4 regions of the Pseudomonas sp. GW821-FHT09A09 genome follow, and region 2 is predicted to be linked to each of the others. Evidence: predicted binding sites of a transcription regulator. Region 2 holds the regulator's gene; each other region holds the start of a gene.
The links. Region 2 encodes FliA, which starts transcription of late flagellar genes. Its sites were predicted from a motif close to CTAAAGTTTNNNNNNNNNNNGCCGNTAA; they were not measured.
Positions count from the first base shown of each region.

Region 1: a site for FliA is predicted at 5,989-6,016, ahead of AC07OV_RS14725 (methyl-accepting chemotaxis protein). Genes of this name have one in related genera too.
Region 3: a site for FliA is predicted at 4,167-4,194, ahead of AC07OV_RS01565 (methyl-accepting chemotaxis protein). Genes of this name have one in related genera too.
Region 4: a site for FliA is predicted at 5,529-5,556, ahead of AC07OV_RS15545 (methyl-accepting chemotaxis protein). Genes of this name have one in related genera too.

Region 1 is NZ_JBWKPU010000014.1:84,442-92,332, forward strand. It holds gene AC07OV_RS14705 (ammonium transporter) at 1-1,035, opposite strand, end outside; gene glnK (P-II family nitrogen regulator) at 1,070-1,408, opposite strand; gene AC07OV_RS14715 (accessory factor UbiK family protein) at 1,831-2,091, shown strand; gene AC07OV_RS14720 (YifB family Mg chelatase-like AAA ATPase) at 2,305-3,801, shown strand; gene AC07OV_RS14725 (methyl-accepting chemotaxis protein) at 3,913-5,889, opposite strand; gene AC07OV_RS14730 (LysR substrate-binding domain-containing protein) at 6,067-6,987, opposite strand; gene AC07OV_RS14735 (NorM family multidrug efflux MATE transporter) at 7,138-7,891, shown strand, end outside.
Region 2 is NZ_JBWKPU010000035.1:8,141-16,031, forward strand. It holds gene flhA (flagellar biosynthesis protein FlhA) at 1-1,558, shown strand, start outside; gene flhF (flagellar biosynthesis GTPase FlhF) at 1,571-2,887, shown strand; gene fleN (flagellar synthesis regulator FleN) at 2,994-3,827, shown strand; gene fliA (RNA polymerase sigma factor FliA) at 3,824-4,564, shown strand; gene AC07OV_RS24650 (chemotaxis response regulator CheY) at 4,732-5,106, shown strand; gene AC07OV_RS24655 (protein phosphatase CheZ) at 5,125-5,913, shown strand; gene AC07OV_RS24660 (chemotaxis protein CheA) at 5,925-7,891, shown strand, end outside.
Region 3 is NZ_JBWKPU010000002.1:19,603-27,493, reverse strand. It holds gene AC07OV_RS01580 (alpha/beta hydrolase) at 1-410, shown strand, start outside; gene AC07OV_RS01575 ((R)-mandelonitrile lyase) at 428-1,564, shown strand; gene AC07OV_RS01570 (LysR family transcriptional regulator) at 1,561-2,454, opposite strand; gene AC07OV_RS01565 (methyl-accepting chemotaxis protein) at 2,597-4,090, opposite strand; gene AC07OV_RS01560 (Lrp/AsnC family transcriptional regulator) at 4,219-4,707, opposite strand; gene AC07OV_RS01555 (histone deacetylase family protein) at 4,829-5,863, shown strand; gene AC07OV_RS01550 (amino acid permease) at 5,923-7,338, shown strand; gene AC07OV_RS01545 (TOBE domain-containing protein) at 7,413-7,841, shown strand; gene AC07OV_RS01540 (cytochrome P460 family protein) at 7,882-7,891, opposite strand, start outside.
Region 4 is NZ_JBWKPU010000015.1:89,627-96,728, forward strand. It holds gene ccoP (cytochrome-c oxidase, cbb3-type subunit III) at 1-842, opposite strand, end outside; gene AC07OV_RS15525 (cbb3-type cytochrome oxidase subunit 3) at 839-1,039, opposite strand; gene ccoO (cytochrome-c oxidase, cbb3-type subunit II) at 1,043-1,651, opposite strand; gene ccoN (cytochrome-c oxidase, cbb3-type subunit I) at 1,662-3,086, opposite strand; gene AC07OV_RS15540 (alpha/beta family hydrolase) at 3,166-3,858, shown strand; gene AC07OV_RS15545 (methyl-accepting chemotaxis protein) at 3,934-5,499, opposite strand; gene AC07OV_RS15550 (CPBP family intramembrane glutamic endopeptidase) at 5,711-6,502, opposite strand; gene AC07OV_RS15555 (DMT family transporter) at 6,921-7,102, shown strand, end outside.

The DNA of each region.
Region 1 (7,891 bases), on a different contig from region 2:
GCGTTTCAGGGTAGTGGCGCAGAAGAAGCACACCACGCCAGCTGCCAGGCCGATCACCAGGGCGCCCATCGGGCCCACGGTACCAGCGGCCGGAGTAATTGCTACCAGGCCAGCCACGACACCCGAGGCGATGCCCAGTGCGCTTGGCTTACCGTGGGTGACCCACTCGGCGAACATCCAGCCCAGGGCCGCAGCAGCGGTCGCGATCTGGGTAACCAGCATCGCCATGCCGGCGGTGCCGTTGGCCGCCGCAGCGGAACCGGCGTTGAAACCGAACCAGCCCACCCACAGCATGGCCGCGCCCACCAGGGTGTAACCCAGGTTGTGCGGTGCCATTGGCGTGGTCGGGAAACCTTTGCGCTTGCCCAGTACCAGGCACGCCACCAGGCCAGCCACACCGGCGTTGATGTGCACCACGGTGCCGCCCGCGAAGTCCAGCACGCCCCAGTCGCCCAGCAACGAACCCGGACCGCCCCATACCATGTGGGCAATCGGCGCGTAGACCAGGGTGAACCAGACGCCCATGAAGATCAGCATCGCGGAGAACTTCATGCGCTCGGCGAATGCACCGACGATCAGTGCAGGGGTGATGATGGCGAAGGTCATCTGGAAGGTGACGAACACCGCCTCAGGGAACAGCGCCGCAGGGCCGGTGATGCTCGCCGGGGTGACGCCCGACAGGAACAACTTGGACAGGCCGCCCACGAAGGAATTGAAGTTGACAACGCCCGCTTCCATACCGGTGGTATCGAACGCCATGCTGTAGCCGTAGACAAACCACAGGATGGTGATCAGACCGGTGATGGCGAAGCACTGCATCATCACGGAAAGAATGTTTTTGGAGCGAACCATGCCGCCGTAGAACAGCGCCAGGCCCGGAATGGTCATGAACAGTACCAGCGCGGTGGATGTGAGCATCCACGCCGTGTCGCCGGAATTGAGGACTGGAGCAGGGGCTGGGTCCGCCGCCAATGCCAGGGCCGGCATTACGAGGGACAACAGGGCTCCTAGCCCTGCGAATTTACGCAGAGTCATATTGTTTTCTCCTGGGGCGTTGGGGTTTGGCGGCTTAGATTGCGTCGGTATCGGTTTCGCCGGTACGGATGCGAATAGCCTGTTCCAGATTGACCACGAAGATCTTGCCGTCACCGATCTTGCCGGTGTTGGCGGCCTTGGTTATCGCTTCGATAACCCGGTCAAGATCCTTGTCGTCAATGGCGACATCAATCTTCACCTTCGGCAGGAAATCGACCACGTATTCCGCGCCGCGATACAGCTCGGTGTGACCCTTCTGCCGACCGAAGCCTTTGACCTCAGTAACGGTAATGCCCTGCACGCCGATCTCGGACAACGACTCGCGTACATCGTCCAACTTGAACGGCTTGATGATGGCAGTGACTAGCTTCATGAAAACTCTCTCCCGAATTGGTGGACTTGCCCCAGGAAAACAAACCCGTCTCAAGTCTAAGCGCAGTGCCTGGCTTTGTAACGCGTCGTCGCCTCGGCATTTGCCTTTGCGACGCCAGCGAACCACTGGTGACGAAACCTGTACCCCTGATCCGTCGGCGCACTGCATTCGTCACAGCGACTGCATCAGTGCATGGGTCATGATCGTCTAAGCAGAAACCTTGCCAGCTCCGTAAAAATCACTGAAATCAGTCCTTTGCCCACTTATGCCCACCTGCCGGGCTTTTTGGCGGCGGCAATGCGCACAAAAACAGTGCGCCACTGCCCGCCCCATTGCGCGAAAAGCGTGCGCCCCAGGCCGTGAAAAAGACTATAGACGGTGCGTGGTACACTGCCGGCCAACAGTTTTCCGGAATATTTCCCATGCTCGCGCCCAAAGACCTCCTCGACGCCCTGAGCGGCCACGCCTCTCGCCTGTTCAGCGGCGACACCCCGCTGCCCCGCAACGAAATCGAAAGCCAGTTCAAGGCGCTGCTGCAAAGTGGCTTCAGCAAACTCGACCTGGTGAGCCGGGAAGAGTTTGATAGCCAGATGGTGGTCCTGGCCCGCACGCGTGCGCGGCTGGAGAGCCTGGAGGCGAAGGTGGCAGAGCTGGAAGCACGGCTGACACCGCCGTCTGAATAACGCCACCCCCTGTAGGAGCTGGCTTGCCAGCGATCGCATCACCTCGGTACAACTGAAATACCGAGTCGTCTGCATCGCAGGCAAGCCAGCTCCCACATAAAGCGCCGTGGGTTGCTCTGGATACGTTCTGTAAAACCTCCCCCGCCTCGCTCTTCCCCACCTCGTCTACCCTTGAAAAACCGCAGGAAGCGGCCCTCCATTCAAGGAACGAGCATGTCCCTCGCCATCGTCCACAGCCGCGCCCAGGTTGGCGTAGAAGCCCCTGCCGTCACCGTCGAAGTGCACATGGCCAACGGCTTGCCGTCCCTGACCCTGGTCGGCCTGCCCGAAACCGCCGTCAAGGAAAGCAAGGACCGCGTACGCAGTGCCATCCTCAACAGCGCGCTGCAATACCCCGCCCGTCGCATCACCCTCAACCTCGCGCCCGCCGACCTGCCCAAGGACGGCGGGCGTTTTGATTTGGCGATTGCCTTGGGAATCCTCGCGGCCAGCGTGCAGGTGCCGTCGTTGATGCTCGATAACGTGGAATGCCTGGGGGAGTTGGCGTTGTCGGGTGAGGTGCGTGCCGTGAAGGGGGTGTTGCCGGCCGCGCTGGCGGCACGCAAGGCCGGGCGCACCGTGATAGTGCCCCGGGCGAATGCCGAGGAGGCGTGCCTGGCGTCGGGGTTGACGGTGATCGCCGTCGACCACCTGCTGCAGGTGGTGGCGCACCTGAATGGGCACGTACCGATCGAGCCGTACAAGTCCGACGGCCTGCTGTACCTGAACAAGCCTTACCCGGACCTGAGCGAGGTGCAAGGGCAGCTTGCGGCAAAGCGCGCGCTGCTGATCGCGGCGGCGGGCGCACATAACCTGCTGTTGAGCGGGCCGCCCGGTACGGGCAAGACCTTGCTCGCCAGCCGCCTGCCGGGGTTGCTGCCGCCGCTGAGTGAACAGGAAGCCCTGGAAGTCGCGGCGATTCAGTCCGTCGTCAGCTTGGCGCCCTTGAGCCATTGGCCCCACCGGCCGTTTCGCCAGCCGCACCATTCAGCGTCCGGCCCGGCATTGGTCGGGGGCGGGTCAAAGCCACAACCAGGAGAAATCACCCTGGCCCATCACGGCGTGCTGTTCCTGGATGAACTGCCGGAGTTTGATCGCAAAGTGCTGGAGGTGCTGCGCGAGCCGTTGGAGTCGGGTCACATCGTGATTTCTCGCGCCCGCGACCGGGTGAGTTTCCCGGCACGCTTCCAACTGGTGGCAGCCATGAACCCCTGCCCTTGCGGCTATCTGGGCGAACCCAGCGGGCGCTGCCGCTGCACGCCGGAACAGATACAGCGCTACCGCAACAAGCTCTCGGGGCCGCTGCTGGACCGCATCGATTTGCACCTCACGGTCGCCCGGGAAACCACGGCGCTCAACCCGACCCAACAGGCTGGCGACAACACCGCGACCGCCTCAGCGCAGGTGGCCGAGGCTCGGGAGCGTCAACAACGGCGACAAGGGTGCGCGAATGCCTTCCTCGACCTGCCGGGGCTGAAGGAGCATTGCCAATTGGTGAAGACCGACGAAAGCTGGCTGGAGAACGCGTGCGAGCGGCTGACCTTATCGCTGCGCGCAGCTCACAGACTGCTGAAAGTAGCACGCACCCTGGCCGACCTTGAGCAGGCAGACGCAATTGCACGCCATCACCTGCAAGAGGCCCTGCAATATCGGCCGGCAGCCATCACCTAAGCCCAACACCGCCCCTGTAGGAGCCGGCTTGCCGGCGATAGCTACTTCAAGGTTTGCGCCAGGCCTGAGGGCCTTATCGCCGGCAAGCCGGCCCCTACAGAGGGCGGGGTGTCAGCGGAAGCGGTCGACCTCTTGGCGCAAGCCCGCCGCCAGGGTTTCCAGTTCCTTGGCGGTGATCGCCAGGTTCGACACCACTTCACGTTGCTCGCTGTTGGCCAGCGCAATGCTTTGCAGGTTGCTGCTGAGCACGTTCGCGGTGCTGCTCTGTTCCTGGGTCGCGGTGGTGATCGCCGCAAATTGCTGGCCAGCCGAGCGGCTTTGCTCGTCGATGCGTGCCAGGGCCGAAGCCACGTCCGCGTTGCGCGACAGCCCTTCCTGCATCAACACATTACCGCGCTCCATAGTGCTGATGGCGTTGCCGGTTTCCTGCTGGATACTCTGGATCATCCCGGAGATTTCATCGGTAGCCTCACGGGTGCGCGACGCTAGGTTACGCACTTCATCGGCAACCACGGCAAAACCACGGCCTTGCTCGCCAGCCCGTGCAGCTTCGATGGCGGCGTTGAGCGCCAGCAGGTTGGTCTGCTCGGCAATCGAGGTGATCACCCCCACAATCCCGCCGATTTCCTGGGAGCGCTGGCCCAAGGTGTTGATCACCGTGGCCGTGCTGTTCAGTGCTGTGGCGATATGTTCCAGGGACGACGAGGCTTCTTGCATCGAGGTGCGGCCGATGCGGGTTTGCTGGGCATTTTCCTGGGCCAGACGTTCGGTGTTGCCCATGTTGTCGGCAATGTTCAGCGAGGTGGCACTGAACTCTTCCACTGCGCCGGCCATGCTGGTGATCTCGCCGGATTGCTGTTCCATGCCTTCATAAGCACCACCGGACAACCCCGACAAGGCCTGTGCCCGGCTATTGACCTCTTCCGCCGCCTTGCGGATATGCGAAACCATGGTCGACAAGGCTTCACCCATCTGGTTGAAGCTGCGCGCCAACTGGCCGATTTCATCATGGCTGGCCACGTTCAAACGGGCGCTCAAATCACCGGCGCCGAGGGCTTCGGCCTGGCGCACCAAGTCACTCAATGGCTGCAGTTTGCTGCGCAGCAGCCAGACCGCCGCGCCGACCGCCAACAGCATCGCCAGCACGCTGCCGATCACCAGGCGAATACCCACCGCCCAGGTGACTGCGCGGATCTCGGACTTCGGCATGCTTGCCACCACCGACCACGGGCCGCCTTCGAACGGTACCGAGACGCTGTAGAAGTCTTCGCTCTTGTCGCTCCAGAAGCGGCCTTCACCGGGCTTTTTCGCCAGGTCGAGCATCACCGGGATCGCTTGATCCAGTGCCTGCACACCCGCCGGTGGCACCAGCCAGTGTTTCTGCTCGTCCAACAGCGCCAGCGAGCCGGTCTGGCCGATACGGAAGCGCTTGAGGTTGTCGAACTGGGCCTTCTGCTCGTCGGTGTAGTCAAAGCCGATGAACAACACGGCGATGACCTTGCCACTGGCGTCACGCACCGGGGTGTACTGGGTCATGTAGGAGCGGTCGAACAGCACGGCCCGGCCCACATAGTTCTGTCCGGTCAGCAGGCGCTGGTACGCCGGGTGTTGGTGGTCGAGCACGGTGCCGATGGCCCGGTTGCCGTCCTGCTTGGTCAGCGAGGTGCTGATGCGGATGAAGTCTTCGCCGCTGCGCACGAATACCGTGGCCACGCCGCCGGACATCTGCTTGAACTCGTCCACTTCATCAAAGTTGTTGTTCAGCACATCCTCGCCCAGGTACAGGCTTGGGGTTTGCACGCCGGCCACGGTGACTGGCCGGTCTGCACGCACACTCAAGCCGGCGCCGAAGCGCTTCTCGAACAGCCCGCTCAAACGCTGAGTACTCTCGCGCAAGGTGCTGTGGAAGGTGTTGAGTTGGTCGGCCAGCAAACGCGCCTCGCTGGCCAGGTGCTCCTCGCGGGTGTCGAGGTTGGCCGAGTCAAGGGAACGCAAAGCGAAGACGGTACTGCCGCTGATGACGACAGCCAAAATAACGGCCAAGGCGAGGCCTAGTTGGGAGGCGATCCGAGCGCGAGGTTGAGACATGACAGCTCCTGGCCGAGGCCAGGATCATCCTGATCTCATAGCGCTGCTCGGCAAATTATCTGGTGGGAAACGTTGGTGCACGATGGTTCCAACACACCTTCTTCGGCGGGCCTGGGCAATACTTGAGCGATTCACAGGGGTATCGCGCAAACGATTGCACGAACGGTAGTCCGCGCATCAGTCGAGGCGCTGCACCTGAGGCAATTCCATCGCCTTGACTTCGCCTTGAAGAAACTCCGCCAACCGCCGCAAGCGTTCACCTCCGGGGCGGGTTTTCGGCCACACCAGGTAATAATTTTCGCCACTGGCCACGGCGGTGGGCCACGGCAGGCTCAACCGCCCTTGCGCCACGTCCTCGGCCACCATCAGCAGGTCGCCCATGGACACTCCATAGCCCCGCGCGGCGGCGATCATGCCCAGTTCAAGGGTATCGAACACCTGCCCGCCCTTGAGCGACACCTGGGACGACAAGCCCATGCGCTCCAACCAATTGCGCCAGTCGCGCCGATCGGGCGTGGGGTGCAGCAGCTCGGCGGTGGCCAGGCGCGCCGCATCCCAAGGGCCGTCGTCGAGCAGGTTGGGCGCCCCCACTGGAATCAGCAATTCCGGGAACAGGTAGCTGGCTTCCCAATCGGCTGGAAAATGCCCGTAGCTCAGCAGCACCGCACAATCGAATGGCTCCTGGTTGAAGTCCACCTCGTCCACACTCATCCACGCACTGGTCAGTTGCACCTCGTTGCCCGGCTGCAAGGCGCGGAATCGACTGAGACGCGCCAGCAGCCAGCGCATGGTCAGGGTCGAGGGTGCCTTCATGCGCAGGATGTCATCTTCGGCATTCAGGGTATGGCAGGCCCGCTCCAGCGCGGCAAAGCCTTCACGCACGCCGGGCAGCAGCAGGCGCGCCGCCTCGGTGAGTTGCAGGGTCCGCCCGCTGCGCTGGAACAGGCGGCAGGCAAAATGCTCTTCCAGCGTGCGGATGTGCCGGCTGACCGCGCTCTGCGTGATCGACAGCTCCTCGGCGGCGCGCGTGAAGGAGTTATGCCGGGACGCGGCCTCGAATGCACGCAAGGCATAAAGCGGAGGAAGGCGGCGCGACATAAGGAAAACTCCTACAAGGCAATCCGGCACCCTAGCAGAATCTATAAGTATGAGTATTAGTCATGCGAACGATCGCTTTTATCCTTTTGTGTAATGCGCCAGGAGCGCCGAGAATCAACCCTTCCCCAACCCTCTGACTTTTTGAGTGTGATGATCATGCAGCATCCGGCGCGTACCGAACTCTGGGCCATTCTGCGGCTGTCAGGGCCGTTGATTGCCTCACAGTTGGCGCACATGCTGATGGTGCTGACCGACACCCTGATGATGGCCCGCCTGAGCCCTGAAGCCCTGGCCGGTGGAGGCCTGGGCGCGGCCAGCTATTCCTTTGTGTCGATTTTCTGCATCGGCGTAATTGCTGCCGTGGGCACCCTGGTGGCCATTCGGCACGGCGCGGGCGATATCGAAGGCGCCACCCGCCTGACCCAGGCCGGGCTTTGGCTGGCGTGGCTGATGGCGCTGGTGGCGGGCTTACTGCTGTGGAACCTCAAGCCGCTGTTGCTGATGTTTGGCCAGACCGAAGCCAACGTGCACTCGGCCGGGCAGTTCCTGACGATCCTGCCGTTCGCCCTGCCGGGTTTCCTCAGCTTCATGACGCTGCGCGGTTTTACCAGCGCGATTGGCAAGGCGCAGCCGGTGATGGTGATCAGCCTCGGCGGTGCGGTGGCCAACTACCTGCTCAACCATGCACTGATCGAAGGCATGTTCGGCCTGCCGAAACTGGGGCTGATGGGCATTGGCCTGGTCACCGCCCTCGTCGCCAACAGCATGGCCCTGGCGCTGTGGTGGTACATCCGCAGCAACCGGACTTACGTGGCCTACCCGCTGGGCAAAGGCCTGTTGCGCCTCAACACCCAGTATTTGCGCGAGCTGTGGCGCCTGGGCCTGCCGATTGGCGGCACGTACG
Region 2 (7,891 bases):
GGCTGAGTTCTACGGTTCGATGGACGGTGCCAGCAAATTCGTACGCGGTGACGCCATTGCGGGCCTGTTGATTCTGTTCATCAACCTGATCGGCGGCATGGCCGTCGGTATCTTCCAGCACGGCATGACCTTCGGCGATGCGGGCAAGGTGTACGCCTTGCTGACCATCGGTGACGGTTTAGTGGCGCAATTGCCATCACTGTTGTTATCTACAGCAGCGGCCATCATGGTGACCCGTGCTTCGGGCTCCGAAGACATGGGCAAGCAGATCAGCCGTCAGATGTTCGCCTCGCCCAAGGCGTTGGCCGTGGCGGCGGGCATCATGGCGATCATGGGCATCGTGCCGGGCATGCCCCACGTGTCGTTCCTCAGCATGGCGGCCATGGCCGCTGGCGGTGCCTACCTGTTCTGGCGCAAGCAAAACCAGGTCAAGGTGCTGGCCCAGCAGGAAATCGCCCGTCAGCAGGATTTGCTGCCTTCCCCGGCCCGCGCCCAGGAAACCAAGGAGCTTGGCTGGGATGACGTGACCCCGATCGACATGATCGGCCTGGAAGTGGGCTACCGCCTGATTCCGCTGGTAGACCGCAACCAGGGCGGCCAACTGCTCGCGCGGATCAAGGGTGTGCGCAAGAAACTGTCGCAAGACCTGGGGTTCCTGATGCCCACTGTGCACATTCGCGACAACCTCGACCTGGCCCCGAGCGCCTACCGCCTGACCCTGATGGGCGTGATCCTCGCTGAAGCGGAGATCTACCCGGACCGCGAGTTGGCGATCAACCCCGGCCAGGTGTTTGGCTCGCTCAACGGCATAACCGCCAAAGATCCGGCTTTTGGCCTTGACGCGGTGTGGATCGAAGTCAGCCAGCGCAGCCAGGCCCAGTCCCTCGGTTATACCGTGGTAGACGCCAGTACCGTGGTCGCGACCCACCTCAACCAGATCCTCTACAAGCACTCCCACGAGCTGATCGGCCACGAAGAAGTCCAGCAATTGATGGGTTTGCTGGGCAAAGCCTCGCCAAAACTCGCCGAAGAACTGGTGCCGGGCGTGCTGTCGCTGTCGCAATTGCTCAAGGTGCTGCAGGCGCTGCTGGCCGAGCAAGTGCCGGTGCGCGACATCCGCAGCATTGCCGAGGCCATCGCCAACAATGCCGCCAAGAGTCAAGATACTGCCGCCCTGGTGGCCGCCGTGCGCGTCGGATTGTCGCGTGCAATCGTGCAAAGCATTGTAGGGATTGACTCCGAGCTGCCTGTGATCACCTTGGAACCAAGGTTGGAACAAATATTGCTCAATAGTATTCAGAAGGCAGGACAAGGCCAGGAAGAGGGCGTTCTGCTGGAGCCAAGCATGGCTGAGAAGCTGCAGCGTTCGTTGATCGAAGCCGCGCAGCGCCAGGAAATGGCAGGCCAGCCGATCATTCTGCTGGTGGCCGGCCCCGTCCGAGCGATGTTGTCGCGATTTGGGCGCCTGGCAGTACCGAATTTGCACGTTTTGGCTTATCAGGAAATTCCTGACAACAAGCAAGTGACTATCGTCGCGACAGTAGGGCCCAACGGCTGAGGGTAGTGGGTTATGCAAGTTAAGCGTTTTTTCGCCGCCGATATGCGTCAGGCCATGAAACTGGTTCGTGATGAATTGGGCGCCGACGCCGCGATTATCGGAAACCGCCGCATTGCCGGTGGTGTCGAGCTGACGGCTGCCCTGGATTACACCCCCCAGGCGCTGGCGCCGCGTGTGCCGAACATGGAACTCGAAGACGAGCTGCGCAAGACCGCTTCGCGCATTGTGTCGGCCCAGGCTGAACTGAGCATGCGTGGCGACAGCGATGCCACCACCAATCGCCAACTGTTCGCCGGCCTGCCGCTGACCGCTGCCGAGCCGCTGGTAGAGCCGACCTTCAAAGAACCACCGCGTCCTGCTGCGCCAGCCCCGGCCCCCGCAGTCGACCCGCGTGTGTTCGACTCGATGCGTTTTGAACTCAATGGCCTGCGTGAGCTGCTGGAAGTCCAGCTTGGTTCGCTGGCGTGGACCCAGCTGCAAGGCAGCAAGCCGCAACAGGCCAACCTGTGGCGCCGCCTGCAACGTATCGGCTTGTCCGGCCCGTTGTCCCGCGACCTGCTGGCCCTCACCGCCGAAGTCGAAGAGCCTCGCCAGGCCTGGCGCATGTTGCTGGCCCACCTGGCGCGCATGATCGTCACCCCGGAAATCGAGCCCCTGGAAGAGGGCGGTGTGATCGCTATGGTCGGCCCTGCCGGCATGGGCAAGACCACCACCCTGGCCAAACTGGCCGCGCGTTACGTGCTCAAGTACGGCGCGCAGAACATCGCGCTGGTGAGCATGGACAGCTACCGTATTGGTGCCCAGGAACAGCTCAAGACCCTGGGGCGTATCCTCAATGTATCGGTGACCCACGTCGACCCGGGCCAGTCCCTGGCCAATGCCCTCGACCCCCTGTTGCGCAAGCGCGTGGTGTTGATCGATACCGCTGGCCTGCAAGCCAGCGACCCGGCGTTGCGCATGCAACTGGAAAGCCTGGCCGGGCGTGGCATCAAGTCGAAGAATTACCTGGTGCTTGCAACCACCAGCCAGAAACAGGTTCTTACCGCTGCGTATCACAGCTACAAGCGCTGCGGCCTGGCCGGTTGCATCCTGACTAAACTCGATGAAACGGCGAGTCTGGGCGAGGTGTTGAGCCTGGCCATCAGCCACGAATTGCCGGTTGCCTACCTGACCGACGGGCCGCGGATCCCGGATGATCTGCATCTGCCGCGCCGTCATCAGTTGGTCAGCCGTGCAGTCAGCGTGCAAATGCAAGAAGAGCCTAGCGAGGAAGCGATGGCCGACATGTTCGCTGACCTTTACCACAACCCGGCAAAACGGGTCGGTTGAGGGCAGCATGAACACCGTGAAATGTATCTACATCGATGGTCTGCAAGCGTTTCACGCGGCCAAGCCATGTAGCCTGCGTCTAAGCAAGACAAGGTAAAGAAATAAAATGGGCAGCATGCATCCCGTACAGGTGATCGCGGTGACCGGCGGCAAAGGTGGCGTCGGGAAAACTAACGTGTCAGTGAATTTGTCCCTGGCCCTGGCAGAGCTTGGCCGTCGCGTCATGCTGCTGGATGCTGACCTGGGGTTGGCGAACGTCGACGTTCTGCTGGGGCTGACACCCAAACACACCCTCGCCGATGTGATCGAAGGCCGTTGTGAGCTGCGCGATGTGCTGCTCCAGGGCCCCGGTGGCATTCGGATCGTGCCGGCCGCCTCGGGCACCCAGAGCATGGTGCACCTGAGCCCGGCGCAGCATGCCGGCCTGATCCAGGCCTTCAGTGATATCGGCGACAACCTCGACGTGCTGGTGATCGACACCGCCGCCGGGATCGGCGAGTCCGTGGTCAGCTTCGTGCGCGCGGCGCAAGAAGTGCTGCTGGTGGTCTGCGATGAACCCACCTCGATCACCGACGCCTACGCCCTGATCAAACTGCTTAACCGTGACTACGGCATGAACCGCTTCCGCGTGCTGGCCAACATGGCCCAAAGCCCGCAGGAGGGGCGAAACCTGTTCGCCAAGTTGACCAAGGTCACGGATCGCTTCCTCGATGTCGCCTTACAATACGTCGGCGCAGTTCCTTATGACGAGTGTGTGCGCAAGGCCGTGCAAAAGCAGCGTGCGGTCTATGAAGCGTTCCCTCGTTCGAAGTGCGCACTGGCGTTCAAGGCCATTGCCCAGAAGGTCGATACCTGGCCGTTGCCCGCCAACCCGCGGGGGCATCTGGAGTTTTTCGTCGAGCGATTGGTGCATCAGACGAGCGCAGGACCCGTGCTATGACAGCGACTGGCTACAACGCGTACAAGAAGTCTGCCCGTGACAGCCAGGGCGAGTTGATCGAGCGCTACGCGCCGTTGGTCAAGCGTATCGCCTATCACCTGCTGGCACGCCTGCCGGCCAGCGTCCAGGTCGAAGACCTGATCCAGGCCGGCATGATCGGCCTGCTCGAAGTGTCGACCAAATACGACGCGAGCAAGGGTGCAAGTTTTGAGACGTATGCGGGTATCCGTATCCGTGGCGCGATGCTCGACGAAGTGCGCAAAGGCGATTGGGCACCGCGTTCGGTGCACCGCAATACGCGCATGGTCAGTGATGCAATTCGCGCAATTGAAGCAAAAACCGGTCGTGACGCTAAAGATCATGAAGTTGCGGCCGAACTCCAATTGAGTCTCGATGATTACTACGGGATTTTGAACGATACCTTGGGCAGCCGCCTGTTCAGTTTCGACGACCTGTTGCAGGACGGCGAACACGAAGGGCTGCACGAGGACGGCGCGAGTGCACATCTCGAGCCGTCGCGTGACCTGGAAGATGAACGCTTCCAGGGCGCGTTGGCGGACGCGATCGCCAATTTGCCGGAGCGTGAGCGACTGGTGTTGGCGCTGTACTACGACGAAGAGCTGAACCTCAAGGAAATCGGTGAGGTCCTGGGGGTCAGCGAGTCGCGTGTCAGCCAGCTGCATAGCCAGTGCGCAGCCCGCTTGCGGGGGCGATTGGGAGAGTGGCGAGCGCGCTGACAGGCAGTGTGGGGACACTGCAGACGCTACCGTGAAAGCCCACGCTTTCGCGGGTTCGTACCGTGGTGCCCTGGGCAGTCCTTTTTGTGTAACGCCTGTTGATTGAAATGGCGCGTCCAGGTGCTGGGCGCGTTTAAGACTGCTTGGAGGTCGAATTGGACAAGAACATGAAAATCCTCATCGTTGATGACTTCTCAACGATGCGGCGGATCATAAAAAACCTGTTGCGTGATCTTGGGTTCACAAACACGGTCGAGGCGGATGACGGCATTACGGCGATTCCGATCCTCAACAGCGGGAGCATCGACTTTCTGGTAACCGACTGGAACATGCCGGGCATGACCGGTATCGATTTGCTGCGCCACGTGCGTGCTGATGAAAAACTGCGCAGCCTGCCTGTGCTGATGGTGACCGCCGAAGCCAAGCGTGAGCAGATCATCGAAGCCGCCCAAGCCGGGGTAAACGGTTACGTGGTCAAGCCATTCACTGCGCTGGCCTTGAAAGAGAAGATCGAGAAAATCTTCGAACGCATCGGTCATTGATGCTGCCACGGGGGAGCTATGGAGCATAAAGAAACGTCACAGGGAGACTTCGAGTCGACCCTGAAAAAGCATGCTCACCAGTTGGTCGACAGCCTTGAAAAAGGCCAGTTTGGCGACGCGGTGCAGTTAATCCATGAGCTCAACCAGACCCGTGACCGCGGCCTGTACCAGGAAGTGGGCAAGCTCACGCGCGAGCTGCACAGTGCGATCGTCAATTTCCAGATTGACCCGCACATGCCCCAGGCCGAAGAGATTTCGCAAATCACCGATGCCACCGAACGCCTGTCCTACGTGGTCAGGCTGACTGAGGCGGCGGCCAACCGCACCATGGACCTGGTGGAGAACGCCACGCCCCTGGTCAATGGAATGGCCAATGAAGCCCAGGCCCTCAGCGTTGACTGGGGCCGCTTCATGCGTCGGGAAGTGGGCGCGGAAGAGTTTCGTGAATTGGCGCGTCGGGTCGACGGCTTTTTGTCGCGCAGCGAGCAGGAAAACCGCACGGTTTCCAGCAACCTCAACGACATTCTGCTGGCCCAGGATTACCAGGACCTCACCGGCCAGGTGATCAAGCGTGTGACCCAATTGGTCACCGAAGTGGAAAGCAACTTGCTCAAATTGGTGCTTATGGCAGGCCAGGTTGACCGCTTTGCCGGTATCGAACATGACCGCGCAGCGATCCTCTCGGAAAAAGATCCACAAAAACATCTCGCCAAGGGTGAAGGTCCGCAGATTCATGCCGATAAACGTGAAGACGTTGTATCGGGTCAGGATGATGTTGATGACCTGTTATCCAGTTTAGGCTTCTAAGGAGCACCCACATGAGCTTCGGCGCCGATGAAGAAATCCTTCAGGATTTCCTTGTAGAGGCCGGCGAAATTTTAGAGCAACTGTCCGAACAACTGGTCGAGCTGGAAAGCCGACCGGATGATGCGAACCTGCTCAATGCAATTTTTCGCGGTTTTCACACTGTAAAAGGGGGCGCCGGCTTCCTCCAGCTCCATGAGCTGGTGGAGTGCTGCCACATCGCCGAGAACGTGTTCGACATCCTGCGCAAGGGTGAGCGTCACGTTGACTCGGAATTGATGGACGTGATTCTCGAAGCACTGGATGCGGTCAACGGCATGTTCAGCGAAGTGCGCGACCGTGCACCGATCACTGCCGCCACTCCGGAACTGCTGGCCGCCCTGGCGCGCCTGGCAGAACCTGCCGACACCTCGGCCGCACCCGTTGCGGCTGCGGCGCCCGAGCCTGTAGTGGAAGCCGAGCCGGACGTGACGGACAGCGAGTTCGAACAGCTGCTCAATTCCCTCAGTGCCGTCAAGGCCGAGGCTGAGGCCCCGGCTGCTGCGGCGGCTGAAGTCGCAGCGCCGACCAGCGAAGACATCACCGACGCAGAGTTCGAGTCACTGCTCGACCAATTGCATGGCAAAGGCCAGTTCGCGGCTGACGCCGTGGCGCCTGCCGCCGCGCCAGAAGCGCCGGCGGCCTCCGCCAACACCGACATTACCGACGACGAATTCGAAGCGTTGCTCGACCAACTGCACGGCAAGGGCACCTTTGTGGCCGACGCCTTGCCGGAAGTCGCTGCAACCGCCGCCGCGCCTGCCGCCAGTGCCGCGCCGGCCGATGACGGGCTGATTTCCGATCACGAGTTCGAGTCCCTGCTGGACGAATTGCACGGCAAAGGCAAGTTCTCCGAAGTGGCCCCGGCCGCTGCGGTAGCAACGGCCGCACCGGTAGCTGCCAAAGCCGCCGCGCCTGCTGCCAAGCCCGCCCCGGCCCCTGCGGCCACTGCTGCACCTGCGCCTGCACGGACGGCTGCCGCGCCGGTGGCCGACAAGCCGGCCAGTGAAGCCGAAACCACCGTACGGGTTGATACCGCACGCCTGGACGACATCATGAACATGGTCGGCGAGCTGGTGCTGGTGCGTAACCGCCTGGTGCGTCTGGGCCTGAGCAGCGGCGATGAAGCCATGCAAAAGGCCGTGTCGAACCTGGACGTAGTGACCGCCGACCTGCAGACCGCCGTGATGAAAACGCGGATGCAGCCGATCAAGAAAGTCTTCGGCCGCTTCCCGCGCCTGGTCCGCGACCTGGCACGCCAGCTCAAGAAAGAGATCAACCTGGAACTGGTGGGTGAAGAAACCGACCTCGACAAGAACCTGGTCGAGGCCCTGGCCGACCCGCTGGTCCACTTGGTGCGCAACGCTGTCGACCACGGCGTGGAAACCCCGGAAGAACGCGAAGCGTCGGGCAAATCGCGCAATGGCAAGGTGATCCTGGCCGCCGAGCAAGAAGGCGACCACATCCTGTTGTCGATCACCGATGACGGCAAGGGCATGGACCCGGCGATCCTGCGCAATATCGCGGTCAAGCGTGGCGTGATGGACAAGGATGCCGCCGACCGCCTGACCGACACCGAGTGCTACAACCTGATCTTCGCCCCGGGCTTCTCGACCAAGACCGAGATCTCCGACGTGTCCGGCCGTGGCGTGGGCATGGACGTGGTGAAGACCAAGATCAGCCAGCTCAACGGCTCGATCAACATTTACTCGACCAAGGGCCAGGGCTCGAAGATCGTGATCAAGGTGCCGTTGACCTTGGCGATCATGCCGACCCTGATGGTGATGCTGGGCAACCAGGCGTTCGCCTTCCCGCTGGTCAACGTCAACGAGATCTTCCACCTCGACCTGTCGCGCACCAACGTGGTGGACGGCCAGGAAGTGGTGATCGTGCGCGACAAGGCGTTGCCACTGTTCTACCTCAAGCGCTGGCTGGTGGCATC
Region 3 (7,891 bases), on a different contig from region 2:
CCCAAGAGGCGGCCGGTGGCGAGGTGGTGTACACCGGCGACGTGAAGCTGACCGATGAACAAGTTGCCAAGCTGCCATTCGACCTCTACCGCCAGGGGTTCGAGTATTACGGCAAGACCCACGCGCACCCCAACTCCACCTTCAAATACACCCTGAGCAGCCTGCTGGACCTGATGAGTTTTGACGCGACCGACCAGCTCGAATTGATCGACAAGCCACTGCTGATGATCGCGGGCAGCAAGGCCGACAGCCTCTACATGAGCGAGCAGGCATTCGCCAAGGCGACGGGTACCCAGGACAAACACCTGTTCAAGATTGAGGGCGCAACGCACATCGAGACCTATTGGGTGCCCGCCTATGTGGATATCGCCATCGACCAGTTGACCGCGTTCTACGCCAGAACCCTTTGATTCGGAGAGCCAGCCTCATGAGCAAAACCCTTCTTGGTATTGCGATGTGCGCAGCCACGCCTTTTGCCGCAGGCGCGGAGAGCGTCGCTGAAACCCAGCAGATCCGCCGTGCAAACACCCAGGCAACGGTCGCCGGCCCTGAGGACTATTTCTCTGGGCGGGTGCGTGTCGATCCCTTGTTCCCCGCCACCGATGAACTCAACGCCTCCGGGGCCTATGTGAGTTTTGAAGCGGGCGCGCGTTCGGCCTGGCACACCCACCCGGCGGGCCAGCGCCTGGTGGTGATGTCCGGTGTCGGGCTGACCCAGGAGTGGGGCAAGCCGGTGCAGCAGATCCTGCCGGGCGACGTTATTGTGTGCCCGCCAGGCATCAAGCACTGGCACGGCGCTGCGCCCAACAGCGCCATGACCCACCTGGCAGTAACAGGCACGGTGGACGGCAAAAACGTCGATTGGATGGAGAAGGTCACGGATGCTGAATACGCCGCGTCGACAAGCCAAGCAGCGAGCCGTGAAACGGCGTTGTCGGCCAGGCAACAGTCCATTCCCCTGATTGCGGCCTCGATGGCCACCAGCAATTTGCCCGCGCTCAACTCAGCGTTGAATCGTGGCCTGGACGCTGGATTAGCCATCAACGAAGCCAAGGAAATCCTCGTGCAGCTCTACGCCTACACCGGCTTCCCCCGCAGCCTGAATGCATTGGGTGAGTTGATGCGGGTGGTGGAGGCGCGCAAGCAGCAGGGCATCAAGGATGACCTGGGGCGTGAGCCCATGGCGGTCATTCCGGTTGGCGAACAGTTGCTGGTACTCGGCAAGGCCAACCAGACCAAAATCGCCGGTGCTCCGGTGCAAGGGCCGTTGTTCGAGTTCGTGCCGGTGATCAATCGCTACCTGCAAGCGCATTTGTTCGGCGACATCTTTGCACGCGATAACCTCGACTGGCAGAGCCGCGAGCTGGCGACGGTTGCAGCCTTGGCTGCCACGTCGGGCGTGGAGTCGCAGTTGCGCTCCCATGTGGCCGCCAGCCTGCGGGTGGGGGTGACGGTTGAACAGTTACGCCATCTCGCTCAGCTACTGGCGGAGCAGGGCGATGCAGCGGCGGCCAGGCGTGCCGACGATGCCCTGGATTATCATTTGGCCGACAAGCCTGCTTAACCAGGATAGCGCAGGGTTTCGCGCAACAAGGTGAACGCGGGCGAGCTTTGGCGTCGGCAGGGGTAGTAGAGGTGATAGCCCGAAAACGGCTCGCACCAGTCTTCCAGCACACGCACCAAGCGGCCCTGCGCCACATGTTCCAGCACCAGGTCTTCGGGCATGAACGCCAGCCCCAAGCCTTGGAGTGCCGCGTCCAGGCGCATGGCGATGGTGTTGAACACCAGTTGCCCTTCGACGCGCACGTTCAAGGCTTGCCCATTCTTCTCGAACTCCCACGCATACAGTCCCCCATGGGTGGGCATGCGCAGGGTGATGCAATTGTGGGCCATCAGCTCATTCGGAATCGTGGGGACGGGGTAACGTGCAAAGTACGCTGGCGAGCCCACCACCGCCATGCGCATGTCCGGACCGATGCGCAGGGCAATCATGTCTTTGGCCACTTGCTCGCCCAGGCGCACGCCGGCATCGAAGCCTTGGGCGACGATGTCGGTGAAACCATAATCGACGATGACCTCGATACTGAGGTCAGGATTGCCCGGCAGCAGCTTGGCCAACATCGGCTGCAGCACGCTGACTGCACAATGTTCACCCGCCGTGATGCGCAACTTGCCGATGGGCTTGTCACGGTACTCACTGAGCAAAGCCAGCTCGCTATCAATCTCTTCAAAACGGGGCGCGATCACCCGCAGTAAATGCTCACCGGCCTCGGTCGCCGAGACGCTGCGGGTGGTGCGGGCCAACAAACGTACGCCAAGGCGATCTTCCAACTGGCGCATGGCGCGGCTCAAAGCCGGTTGCGACATCCCTAGCCGGGCAGCCGCACGCGTGAAGCTACGCTCCTGGGCCACGATGGCGAAGATGGCCAGTTGGTCGTAGCGTTCGGTGGTCATTGATGCGAGCCTGGTATGAGTAGGAAGCCGATTATGCCGCTTTCTGTAGGAGCCGGCTTGCCGGCGATGGCGTCGACGGGTTGCGACTGATGCACTGCGTTGTTTGCATCGCCGGCAAGCCGGCTCCTACAGGGGAGCGCGCTTATTGATGAAACCGCCGGCCCAACGCGTCCAGCCGCACCGCAATCACCGGCAACTGCTCACTGCTCCTGGCCAGCAACTCCACGTCGTCCGCCGTGCTCTGGGCAATGCCTTGCACCGCCTGCAACCGCCCCACAATCTCCAGGTTCGCTGAAGTCTGCTCGCGCGTCGTACTCACGATCCGCCCATTCAGCTCATCGATATGCGCAATGTCATTGCCCACGGCTTGCAGCATATCCACCGCGACTTGGCTGTCTTCCACGCACCGCTCTACGCCCTGGCGGCTGTCGTGCATGGCTTCCACGGCTTGGCGGCTGCCGTGTTGCAAGCCTTCGATGATGGTCTTGATTTCCTGGGTGGAAACGGCGGTGCGTTGGGCCAGGCTGCGCACTTCGTCGGCGACCACGGCGAAGCCGCGGCCTTGTTCGCCGGCGCGGGCGGCTTCGATGGCGGCGTTGAGGGCGAGGAGGTTGGTCTGGTTGGCGATGCTGTTGATCACTTCGAGCACGGTGCCGATCTGTTCGGCCTGTACCGCCAGGCCTTCCACGGTTTGGTGGGTGCCGTTGAGGCGGGAGGCCAATTGAGTGATTTCGTGTTGCGCACGGCCAACACTTTGCTGGCCGCGCACGATTTGCTGGCTGGCCTTGCCCGCGTGCTCGACGGCTTGTTCGACGTGCACGGCGATGTGGCCCATGGCGTCTTCCATGCGCTGCATCGAGCCGGTCATCTGAGTGATTTCTGCCAGCTGGTGCCTCGCACCTTTTTCCAGGGTGCCGCTGGCACTGGCCAGTTCCTGGCCCAGCTGGCCGAGGCCGTGGGAGTCGCGGGTGACGCCATCGATCAGGTGGGTGATCTGCTGCAGGAAGTGATCAAAGCGCTTGGCCAGGGACACATGCACCTTGCCTTCGCCCTGGCTGGTCTGGGAGGTGAATTGCGAGGTGACCGCCAGCATTTTTTCGAGCATTTCCTGGCTCTCGACCGCTTCGGCCTGGCTGTGCACGGCGAGGTAGAGCAGGGCGACGGTTTCCATCACCACGTAGAACGCGTGCACGAACACCATGCCCCAGCCGCCGTGATGGTCCATCACAAACACCGGGAAGCCCTGATGCTGCAAGGCATGGAACACCACGTGGTGCACGGCGATGGTGAGGGCGGCCACCAGGATCGGCAGCCAGTCGCGGTAAAACGTGAGCACCGCCAGCAAGGCGAAGATGCCGAAGTGGGATTCGATCACGCCCTGGGCCTGGTTGATGTGCAGGGCGGCCATGACCATCAGGCCTGCGCCGAGTGCGCAGCGCATCACGCGGGTGCCTGAAAGGGCACGGTAAAGCGCGGTCAGCACGACAGCGGTGCCGCCGCCGATGATCACCGCTTGCAGCAAGGTGTCGTGCCAGAACGCCAGGCCAATGGAGAACAAAAACATCAGCCAGATCAACGCCAGCATGATGCGGTCGGCTTTGCGGTAATGCTCGAGAAAACGCGTACGGACAGGCATGCAGGCTTACTCCATGTAATCGTAAGAGGATCTGGCGTGCGCGGAGCGAGTGTTCGGATTCAATACTGCAAGTCAGTTATCGGCCTGGTCGGGTAGGACTTTAAACGGGCCAGGCGCTGTTCGAAGCCTTAGCGCCCCGCAATCGCCACCCGACTCGTCGCCTTCACTTCCTTCAACGCCAGGCTCGACTGGATCGACGCAATCCCCAGCTGCCGGCGCAGCACGTTCTCGACAAATTCGCTGTAGCTGTCGAGGTCCTCGGCGAGCACCTGCAGCAGGTAATCCGCATCGCCAGTGATCTTGTGGCACGCCAGCACCTGGGGCAGTTCGCGCATCACCGCCTCGAACGCGTCCGGCGCCTGGTCGGCGTGGATGGCGAAGCGCACGTGCACGAACGCCAGGATGTTCAGCCCGAGCAGCTTGCGATCGAGGTTGGCCTGGTAGTCCTTGATCACGCCTTCTTCTTCCAGGCGCTTGCGGCGACGCCAGCATGGCGTGAGGCTCAGTGACAGGCGTTCGCTGAGTTGGGCATTGGAAATACTGGCGTCTTCCTGCAGCAGGGCGAGGATGGCGAGATCGGTGTCGTCAAGAGCGACCTGTTTGGTTTTATTTTTCATTTATCAGCGCCGCGAGGGTAAGAAGTTCCGAATAAGCTAACAATGGTGGAAGTAAAAGCAAAGAAAGCCCGGCGCCGCCAGAACAAAATAGACCCTGTCTTTTACTGGCGGAACCTCAGCAATGTTGACTGTTTTTAGTGATGACCACCGTTTGCACCATGGCACCGAATTGAAAGATGGCGTGCTCAAACCCTCGTTCGAACAACCCAGCCGCGCGGACACGGTGCGTGACCGGGTACAACGGGTGGGACTGGGCGAGATCATCGTGCCGCGCACCTTCGACCGCGCCTGCTACGTCAATGCCCACAGCGAACGCTATGTGACCTTCCTCGAAACCGCCTGGGCCGAATGGACCGCCATTGGCCGCAGCCATGACGCACTGCCGCTGGTGTGGCCGGTGCGCGACCTGGCCAACCAGCAGGTGCCGGAGTTCATCGATGGCAAGCTGGGCTTCTTCGCCATGGACGCCGGCTCGCCGATCACCCGCACCACCTGGAACGCGGTGAAAACCAGCGCGGATATCGCACTGACTGGCCTGGCGCTGATCGATGAAGGCCAGCACAGCGCCTTCGCCCTGTGCCGTCCACCTGGGCACCATGCGGCACGCGAATACATGGGCGGTTATTGCTACCTCAACAACGCCGCAATTGCCGCGCAACAGGCCATCACCCAGGGCGCCAAGCGCGTGGCGGTGCTGGACGTGGACTTCCACCATGGCAACGGCACGCAGAACATTTTCTATGATCGCCCCGACGTGATGTTCATCTCGTTGCACGGCGAGCCGAGCGTGTCCTATCCGTACTTTTCCGGCCATGCCCACGAGCGCGGTGCCGGGGCGGGAGAGGGCTTCAACCTCAATTACCCGTTGCCGAAAAACACCGATTGGGCCAGTTACCAAGTCGCCTTGCTTGACGCCTGTCGGCAATTGAAACACTTCGCCCCCGAAGTGCTGGTGATTTCCCTGGGCGTCGACACCTTCAAGGACGACCCCATCAGCCACTTCTTGCTCGACAGCCCGGACTTCATCGCCATGGGTGAACTCATCGCCGGTGTCGGCGTGCCAACGCTGTTCGTGATGGAGGGCGGCTACATGGTCGATGAGATCGGCATCAATGCCGTCAACGTGCTGCATGGCTTCGAAAACAAGAGCGCCTGAGCGCCACCGTTCAATCCTTTTTTCTGCCAAAACTCAAAAACATAACAAGAGGTTTTGTGATGAAAACAACCACGCCCGGGCTTGCCGAAAAGCCTGCGTTGCAACGCACCCTGAGTAACCGCCACATCCAGCTGATGGCCATGGGCGGTGCGATCGGCACGGGCCTGTTCATGGGTTCGGGCAAGATCATCGCGTTGTCCGGCACCTCGATCCTGCTGATCTACATGATCATCGGGTTGTTCGTGTACTTCGTGATGCGCGCCATGGGCGAGTTGCTGCTCTCCAACCTCAACTTCAAGAGTTTTGCCGACTTTGCCGGTGCGTACCTGGGGCCGCGCGCGGCGTTTTTCCTGGGCTGGTCGTACTGGTTGAGCTGGAGCGTGGCGGTGGTGGGGGATGCGGTGGTGGTCGGCGGGTTCTTCCAGTACTGGTTCCCGCACGTGCCAGCGTGGATGCCGGCCGTGGGCATGTTGCTGACGCTGTTTGCGCTGAACGTGCTCACGGTCAAGCTGTTTGGCGAAGTAGAGTTCTGGTTCGCGATTATCAAGATCATCGCCGTGGTCACTTTGATAAGTGTGAGTGCGGTGCTGATTGCCAGCTCCTTTGTGTCGCCCACCGGTGTGACTGCCTCGCTGGGGCATTTGCTCGATCAACAGGCGGCGTTCCCCAATGGGTTGTTCGGCTTCTTTGCCGGGTTCCAGATGGCGATCTTTTCTTTCGCTGGCACCGAATTGATCGGCACGGCAGCGGCCGAAACCCGCGCACCGGAGAAGACCTTGCCCAAGGCGATCAACTCGATTCCGCTGCGCATCATCCTGTTCTATGTGCTGGCCCTGGCGTGCATCATTGCGGTCACCTCGTGGCAGCAGGTGTCGCCAAGCAAGAGCCCATTCGTGGAATTGTTTTTGGTGGCGGGGTTTCCGGCGGCGGCGGGTATCGTCAACTTCGTGGTACTGACCTCGGCGGCGTCGTCGGCCAACAGTGGCGTGTTTTCCGCCAGCCGCATGCTGTTCGGCCTGGCGGACCTTGGGGATGCGCCGGGGATCTTCCGACGCCTGTCCACCCGCAGCGTGCCGTTTATCAGCCTGGCGTTTACCACGCTGTTGATGTTGCTGGGGCTGGTGTTGCTGTTCGTGGTGCCGGAGGTGATGACCGCGTTTACGATCGTGTCGACGGTCTCTGCGATCCTGGTGATTTTTACCTGGTCGACTATTCTCGCCTCCTACATTGCCTACCGTAAAAAACGCCCGGACCTGCACGCCAAATCCCTCTACAAAATGCCCGGTGGTGTGCCGATGGCGTGGTTCTCCCTGGGGTTCCTGGCGTTCGTGCTGTGCCTGCTGGCGTTACGCCCGGACACTCGATTGGCACTGTGCGTGATGCCCGCGTGGTTTATCTGGCTGGGGATCGCCTACCAACTGTCGCACTTTCGCCAGCGTTTTAACCGGCGAGTGGCAGAGAGCAGGGCGCTATAGTTGTTTTTACACAGCGCTACGTTTAATCATGCGCGGCATTTCCTAACCTATAAGTCAAGAAAAGGACGCTCCCCATGAAAGTCAGTGCACGCAACGTATTCAAAGGCCAGGTCAGCCAGGTTCAGGACGGTGCGGTCAACGCCGAAGTTGTCCTGACCCTGCCCGGTGGTGAGCAACTGGTGGCAGTCGTAACCATGGAAAGCGTGCGCAACCTGGGCATCGCCGTCGGCAAAGAAGCCGTGGCGCTGATCAAGGCGCCGTGGGTGATGCTGATGACCGAGTCCAGCGACATTCGGCTGTCGGCACGTAATTGCCTGGAAGGCAAAGTGTTGAGCGTCAACGATGGCGCGGTCAACGCTGAAGTGGTGATCGAGCTGGCCGGTGGATCCAAGGTGTATTCCATCGTCACCCGCGATGCGGTGGCCGAGCTGGGCTTGGCACCGGGCGTGAGTGCCACGGCCGTGATCAAGGCCTCGCACATCATCCTGGGCGTGCCGGCCTGACGAGAAACGCAGAGGTCCGGTGACACCCGGACCTCCGCGCTCAAGGCGCC
Region 4 (7,102 bases), on a different contig from region 2:
GCCGGCATCTGGCCTTGGCGGCCGTGGCGGATGGTTTGCTGCAACTGCGCCAGGCTGGTGCCGTAGATGTAGCCGGCCGGCTTGGTCAGGTCCGGGGCGCCCATGGCTTCCATGCCGTGGCCTTCAGGGCCATGGCAAGCCACGCAAGTGGTGTTGAATGCAGTTTTACCCGCGCCCAGATCGGCCGTGTTGTCGGCCGGCAGAGGCAGCTTGGCCAGGTCGTGACGCACATAGGCGGCGACGTTCTTCACACCCTCGTCGCCAAGCATGTCACCCCAGGCCGGCATCGCCGCGTGGCGGCCGTTGAGGATGGTGGCCTTGATCGCCTCGGCCGAGCCGCCCCAGCGCCAGATGTCGTCCGCCAGGTTCGGGAAGCCGAACGCGCCCTTGGCATCCGAGCCGTGGCATACCGCGCAGTTGGAGGCGAACAGGCGGCCGCCCATTTTCAGCGCTTGCGGGTTCTTGGCGACTTCTTCCAGGGGCATGGCCGAGAATTTGGCGAAGATCGGCCCGAACTTGGCGTCGGCCTTGGCCATTTCCTTGTCCCATTCCTTGGTCTGGGTCCAGCCGTCTTCATAGCCCGGCAGCACGCCTTTCCAGTTGCCCAGGCCCGGGTAGAGGATCAGGTAGCCGACCGCAAACACCAGGGTGCCGGCGAACAGCATGAACCACCACTGGGGCAGCGGGTTGTCGTATTCCTCGATACCGTCGAAGGCGTGGCCCATGGTCTGGTCCACGCTGCCCTTGGTCTCGCCCTTGCGGGTGCCGATCAACAGCCAAGTCAGGCCGATCAGGCTGCCGAGGGTCAGTACGCAGATCCATGTACTCCAGAATAGGGTCATGGCCGATTGCTCCTTGTTGCAGGCTCTTCTTGAGCGTCGGATGGGGACGGTTCATCGGCGAACGGCAGCAGGCGTGCCTGCTCGAATTCCGCATTGCGCCGGTTGTTGAACACCCACAGCGACAGGCCGATAAAGGCGATGGCGACCACCAGCGTGCCGAGGCCGCGGATGGTGCCTGCATCGAATTCAAATCCCATGGCTCACCTCTTGCTCTTGATGGCAGTGCCGAGCACTTGCAGGTAAGAAACCAGCGCGTCCATCTCGGTCTTGCCTTTGAGGCTGGCCACGGCGCCACTGATGTCGTCGTCGGTGTACGGCACGCCGAGGGTGCGCATCACTTTCAACTTGGTCTCGGTGTGGCTGCTGTCGACTGGGGCGGTGACCAGCCACGGGTAGGCCGGCATTTTCGACTCGGGCACCACGTTGCGCGGGTTGTACAAGTGGGCGCGGTGCCAGTCGTCCGAGTAGCGTGCGCCGACGCGGGCCAGGTCCGGGCCGGTGCGCTTGGAACCCCACAGGAACGGGTGGTCCCACACGCTTTCGCCCGCCACCGAGTAGTGGCCGTAGCGCTCGGTCTCGGCGCGGAACGGGCGGATCATTTGCGAATGGCACTGCACGCAGCCTTCGCGGATGTAGATGTCGCGGCCTTCCAGTTGCAACGCGGTGTAGGGCTTCATGCCTTCCACCGGCTTGTTGGTCACGTCCTGGAAGAACAGCGGGACGATCTGGGTCAGGCCGCCGATGCTCACGGCGAGCACCATCAGCAGCATCAACAGGCCGACGTTCTTTTCAATCGTTTCGTGTTTCATCACAGACTCCTCAGGCCAGCTGCGCTGCAGCGGTGACTTCGGCCGGTTGCGCCGAACGCACGGTGCGCCACGTGTTGTAAGCCATCAGGAACATGCCGCTGAGGAAGATGGCGCCGCCCACCAGCCGCACGATAAAGCCAGGGTGGCTGGCCACCAGGGTTTCGACGAAGGAGTAGGTCAAGGTGCCGTCTTCGTTGACCGCACGCCACATCAGGCCTTGGGCGATGCCGTTGACCCACATCGAGGCGATGTAGAGCACGGTGCCGATGGTGGCCAGCCAGAAGTGCGCGTTGATCAGGCCGAGGCTGTACATCTGCTCGCGACCGAAGACTTTTGGGATCATGTGGTACAGCGCGCCGATGGAAATCATCGCCACCCAGCCGAGGGCGCCGGCGTGTACGTGGCCGATGGTCCAGTCGGTGTAGTGGGAGAGGGCGTTGACGGTCTTGATCGCCATCATCGGGCCTTCGAAGGTCGACATGCCGTAGAAGGCCAGGGAGACGACGAGGAAGCGCAGGATCGGGTCGCTGCGCAACTTATGCCAGGCGCCCGACAGGGTCATCATGCCGTTGATCATGCCGCCCCAGCTCGGTGCCAGCAGTACCAGCGACATCACCATGCCCAGGGACTGCGCCCAGTCCGGCAGCGCGGTGTAGTGCAGGTGGTGCGGGCCGGCCCAGATGTACAGGGTGATCAGCGCCCAGAAGTGCACGATGGACAAGCGATAGGAGTACACCGGGCGCTCGGCCTGCTTGGGCACGAAGTAGTACATCATCCCCAGGAAACCGGCGGTGAGGAAAAAGCCTACCGCGTTGTGCCCGTACCACCACTGCACCATGGCATCCGTCGCACCGCCGTAGAGGGAGTAGGACTTGGTCAGGCTGACCGGGATTTCCAGGTTATTGACGATGTGCAGGATGGCCACGGTGATGATGAACGCACCGAAGAACCAGTTGCCGACGTAGATGTGCTTGGTGGTGCGCTTCATCACCGTGCCGAAGAACACAATGGCGTAGGCCACCCAGACGATGGTGATCAGGATGTCGATCGGCCATTCCAGCTCGGCGTATTCTTTGGAGCTGGTGTAGCCCAGTGGCAAGGTGATCGCGGCCAACAGGATGACCAGTTGCCAGCCCCAGAAGCAGAACGCGGCGATCTTCGGCGCGAACAACTGGGTCTGGCAGGTGCGTTGCACCGAGTAGAAGGAGCTGGCGAACAGCGCGCAGCCACCGAAGGCGAAGATCACCGCGTTGGTGTGCAACGGACGCAGGCGGCCGAAGCTGGTCCACGGCAGATCGAAGTTGAGTGCAGGCCAGACCAATTGGGCAGCGAGAAAAACCCCGAGGCCCATGCCGACGATGCCCCACACCACCGTCATAATGGCGAATTGGCGGACCACCTTGTAGTTATAGGCGGTACTTAAAGTAGTGTTCATGGTTCCCCATCCACGGTTCAACCCAAGCAGATGCGGCACTTGGGCTGGAGTTATAGGCAGACTAAAAAGCGAGGCAAGCATGGGAGAAGAGCACAAGGCCAGTATTGACGGGGATCAATGGGCGCAGTGTGTGCGGGAACACGGGTGGTTGTGGGATGCTGCCTCGTCCGTTGCGGGACGCGAGCCTGTGACGCTGATTTTGGCGCACGGCGCCGGCGCGCCGATGGACTCATCCTTCATGAACGACATGGCTGCACGCCTTGCCGGGCATGGCGTCAACGTGGTTCGCTTCGAATTTCCCTACATGGCCCAGCGCCGTGTGGACGGCGGCAAGCGCCCACCGAATCCGGCGCCGAAACTGCTGGACGCCTGGCGTGAGGTGTATGCGCAGGTGCGACGTCATGTCGCTGGGAAACTGGCGATTGGCGGCAAGTCCATGGGCGGGCGCATGGCCAGTTTGTTGGCGGATGAGTTGGGTGCCGATGGGTTGGTGTGCCTGGGGTATCCGTTTTATGCCGTGGGTAAACCGGAGAAACCACGGGTCGAGCATCTGGTGGCGCTGAAGACGCGTACTTTGATTGTGCAGGGTGAGCGGGATGCCCTGGGCAATCGGGCGGCGGTGGAAGGGTATGAGCTGTCGCCGAGTATCGAGGTGATGTGGCGGGTGGCGGGGGATCATGACTTGAAGCCGTTGAAGGCGTCGGGGTTTAGTCATGAGCAGCACCTGGAGGCCGCGGCGGTGAAAGTGGCTGGGTTTCTCGCTGTCCTTTAGGCCGTCATCGCCGGCAAGCCGGCTCCTACAGAGGATCGCGTAACCTGTAGGAGCCGGCTTGCCGGCGATAGCAATTTACCGGTTGAACCGCTCTACCAGCGAATACTGGGTATTGGCGGTATGCGTTAGCTCTTCACTTAACTGCGCCGAGTTCAGCGCCTGCTCCGACGTCTGGTCCGCCAACAGCGCAATGGTGCTGATGTTGCGGCTGATCTCTTCGGCCACCGAGCTTTGCTCTTCGGTCGCTGCTGCGATCTGGGTGGTCATGTCGGTGATATGCGCCACCGCTTCACTGATGCCCACCAACGCCTGGTCCGCTTCCATCACCCGCGCCACACCCTCTTCGGCCTGGCGATGCCCGGCGTCCATGGTTTGCACGGCGGCGGCGGCGGTCTGCTGCAGCTTGGCGATCAGGGCGTGGATCTGCCCGGTGGATTCGGCGGTGCGCTGCGCCAGTTGGCGCACTTCGTCCGCCACCACCGCAAAGCCACGGCCCATCTCACCGGCACGGGCCGCTTCGATGGCGGCGTTGAGGGCCAGCAGGTTGGTCTGGTCGGCAATGCCTTTGATCACATCGACCACGCCGCCGATCTCATCGCTGTCTTTAGCCAGCTGGGTGACGGTCACGCCCGTTTCACCCACGGCAACGGACAGGCGCTGAATCGCCTCGCGGGTTTCTCCGGCGATATCACGACCGCGGCCAGTCAGGCGGTTGGCCTCCTGGGTCGCATCGGCTGTGCGCTGTACGTGGCTGGCGACTTCCTGGGTGGTCGCGGCCATCTGGTTGACGGCGGTGGCCACTTGCTCGGTCTCAACGCGCTGGCGCTCCAGGCCGCTGGAGCTGTTGTGCGCCAGGGTGTTGGACTGCGCGGCTTGATCGTTCAGGTGCTCGGCCGTGTCCTGCAAGCGTGTGAGGCAGGTCTTCAGGCGTGCTTCCTGGCTGAGGATCGACATCTCCAGGCGCGCTTGTGCGCCACGGCTGTCGGTGTACATCTGTGCGATCAACGGGTCGGAGGTGGTCTGCTCGGCCAGGCGCAACAAGCGCTTGAGGCCGCGCTGCTGCCAGCTCAGGCCCAGCAGGCCCAAGGGCACCGACAACCCCGCCGCCAGGGCGAAACCCCAATGGGAATTCAGCGACGCGCCGATCATGAAGCTCAATTGGCTGACCAGGATAAACGGCAGCCAGTCCTGCAGCACCGGCAGCCACTTGTCCCGCTGGGGAACGGCAGACTTGCCTTGGTTGATGCGTTGGTAGAGCGCTTCGGCCCGGCGGATCTGCTCGGCGGTGGGCTTGATGCGCACCGATTCGTAGCCGATCACCTGGTTGCCGTCGAAAACGGGGGTCACATAGGCGTTAACCCAATAGTGATCACCGCTCTTGCAGCGATTCTTGACAATGCCCATCCATGGCAAGCCTTGTTTGAGCGTCGACCACATGTGCGCGAACACAGCCGCCGGAACGTCCGGGTGACGCACCAGATTGTGCGGGGCACGAATCAGCTCGTCACGGGTGAACCCACTGATTTCGACAAACGCGTCGTTGCAGTAAGTGATGACACCCTTGGCATCTGTGGTGGAGATCAACCGTTGCTGAGCGGGGAAGGTACGTTCGCGCTGGGTAACGGGTTGGTTATTACGCATGATTGTTCAATCCGCAAGGCTTTCAAGGGGTATCGGCAGGGTCAGGCGTTTATTTAACTTATTTTTGCAACAATCGACTGGCCAGCATTGGGTACATAACCCCTGTAGGAGCGGGCTTGCCCGCGAAGGTCGCCAACGATAACGCAGGGTTTATGGTTAAACGCGGCGTTCACGGGCTTTTCGCGAGCAAGCTCGCTCCTACAGAGGGCAATCAGCCGGCCAGCATTGGGTAGGTAAACAACCCGAAGTGAAGCAGATTCAAGCCAAAATGCGTGGCAATCGCTGCACCCAGCCCGCCAAACCGGTACGCCAGGCCATAACCGACCCCGGCGATGCTCGCCAGCAGCACCCAATGCCAGCCCGCGCCGAGGTGCACCATGCCGAACAGCAGTGAGGCGAGCAAGAGTGCGAGGTTCTCCCCATACGGCAGGTGTTTGAAACGTTGGCTCAAGCCGCCCTGGATGTAACCGCGAAACAGTGCCTCTTCCACCAAAGTCACCAGCAACAGGTTGTTCAACACCCATAACCACGCCTGTTCCGGCCACTTTGGTGCCCAACTGATAATCCCCAGCAACGCCGCCCCGCCTAGCGCTGCAACAGCCGTCAGGGCCAACGCCAGTGCCGCCACGCAAATCGACAGCCGCAACGTCCGTCGCGCAACGATCCACGGGCAGGCCAGCAGCAGCCAGAAACCGATCAGGGGTTTGTCCTGGTTCAGGTACATCGAGAACGGCACGGCGTCCGGGGTCAACCGTTGCGGGTCGATGCCGCGCCCGTTGTAGAAACCCGGCAACCAGTGCATCGCCAGGCCCAGCGCCAGGACGATGAACAAACCGTGGCCGAGGTAGCGCGCCCAGGGCGTGCGTTGCTGGCGCACCGCGTAGCCGGCGATCAGCAACAGGCCGACCGAGACGGCCGCGAGCAGGCCCAGTTGCCCGTAGATCAAGGCCACTGAGTAGCCAATGGAGAGAAGCACCAGGTACAGCCAGGGCAGAGCGATCATGTGAAATCCTTGGAAAAACCCGGCGGCATTATAGCGACCGGTGTTTTGCCGCCGCATGAAAACTCCTCCACGCAAAAAGACCCGGAGGAGTTATTGCAAAATATGTTTGCGGCTGGTTATAGTCGGGCGGCATTCCTCCCTTCAAAAAGATCAGCACATGCCAGCTTCCAAGCGCATAGCGGTAGTCGATTCAGCGGTCAACGCTGTGGTCGTGCCGTGCGGGGAAAAGCAGCCTGCGCAGATCAGTCACTACCCCCCTCCTGTCAGCAGCACGCCGGTGTACGCAGTCGTATCACCGCCGGGCGTTGGCATTTCGGGCTGATCAGCGCTGCTGTTCCCGTCTGCCCGCCTGAAAAAAACCTAATGCATTTCAGCGTCTGCTGAATCGGCTTTTTTTGCCTGATGACAGGTGGTAACCATGTCTGTTCTTTCGAAACAATCCGTGGCCGCGGCGGCCTCGACGAGCCTGTTTGTCCTGCTGTGGAGCAGCGGGGCGATTTTCTCCAAGTGGGGCTTGGCCCATGCGTCACCCTTTGCGTTCCTGCTGATGCGCTTTGCCATCGCCCTTGCGGGCCTGGTGATCTTGGTGCCGATCCTCAA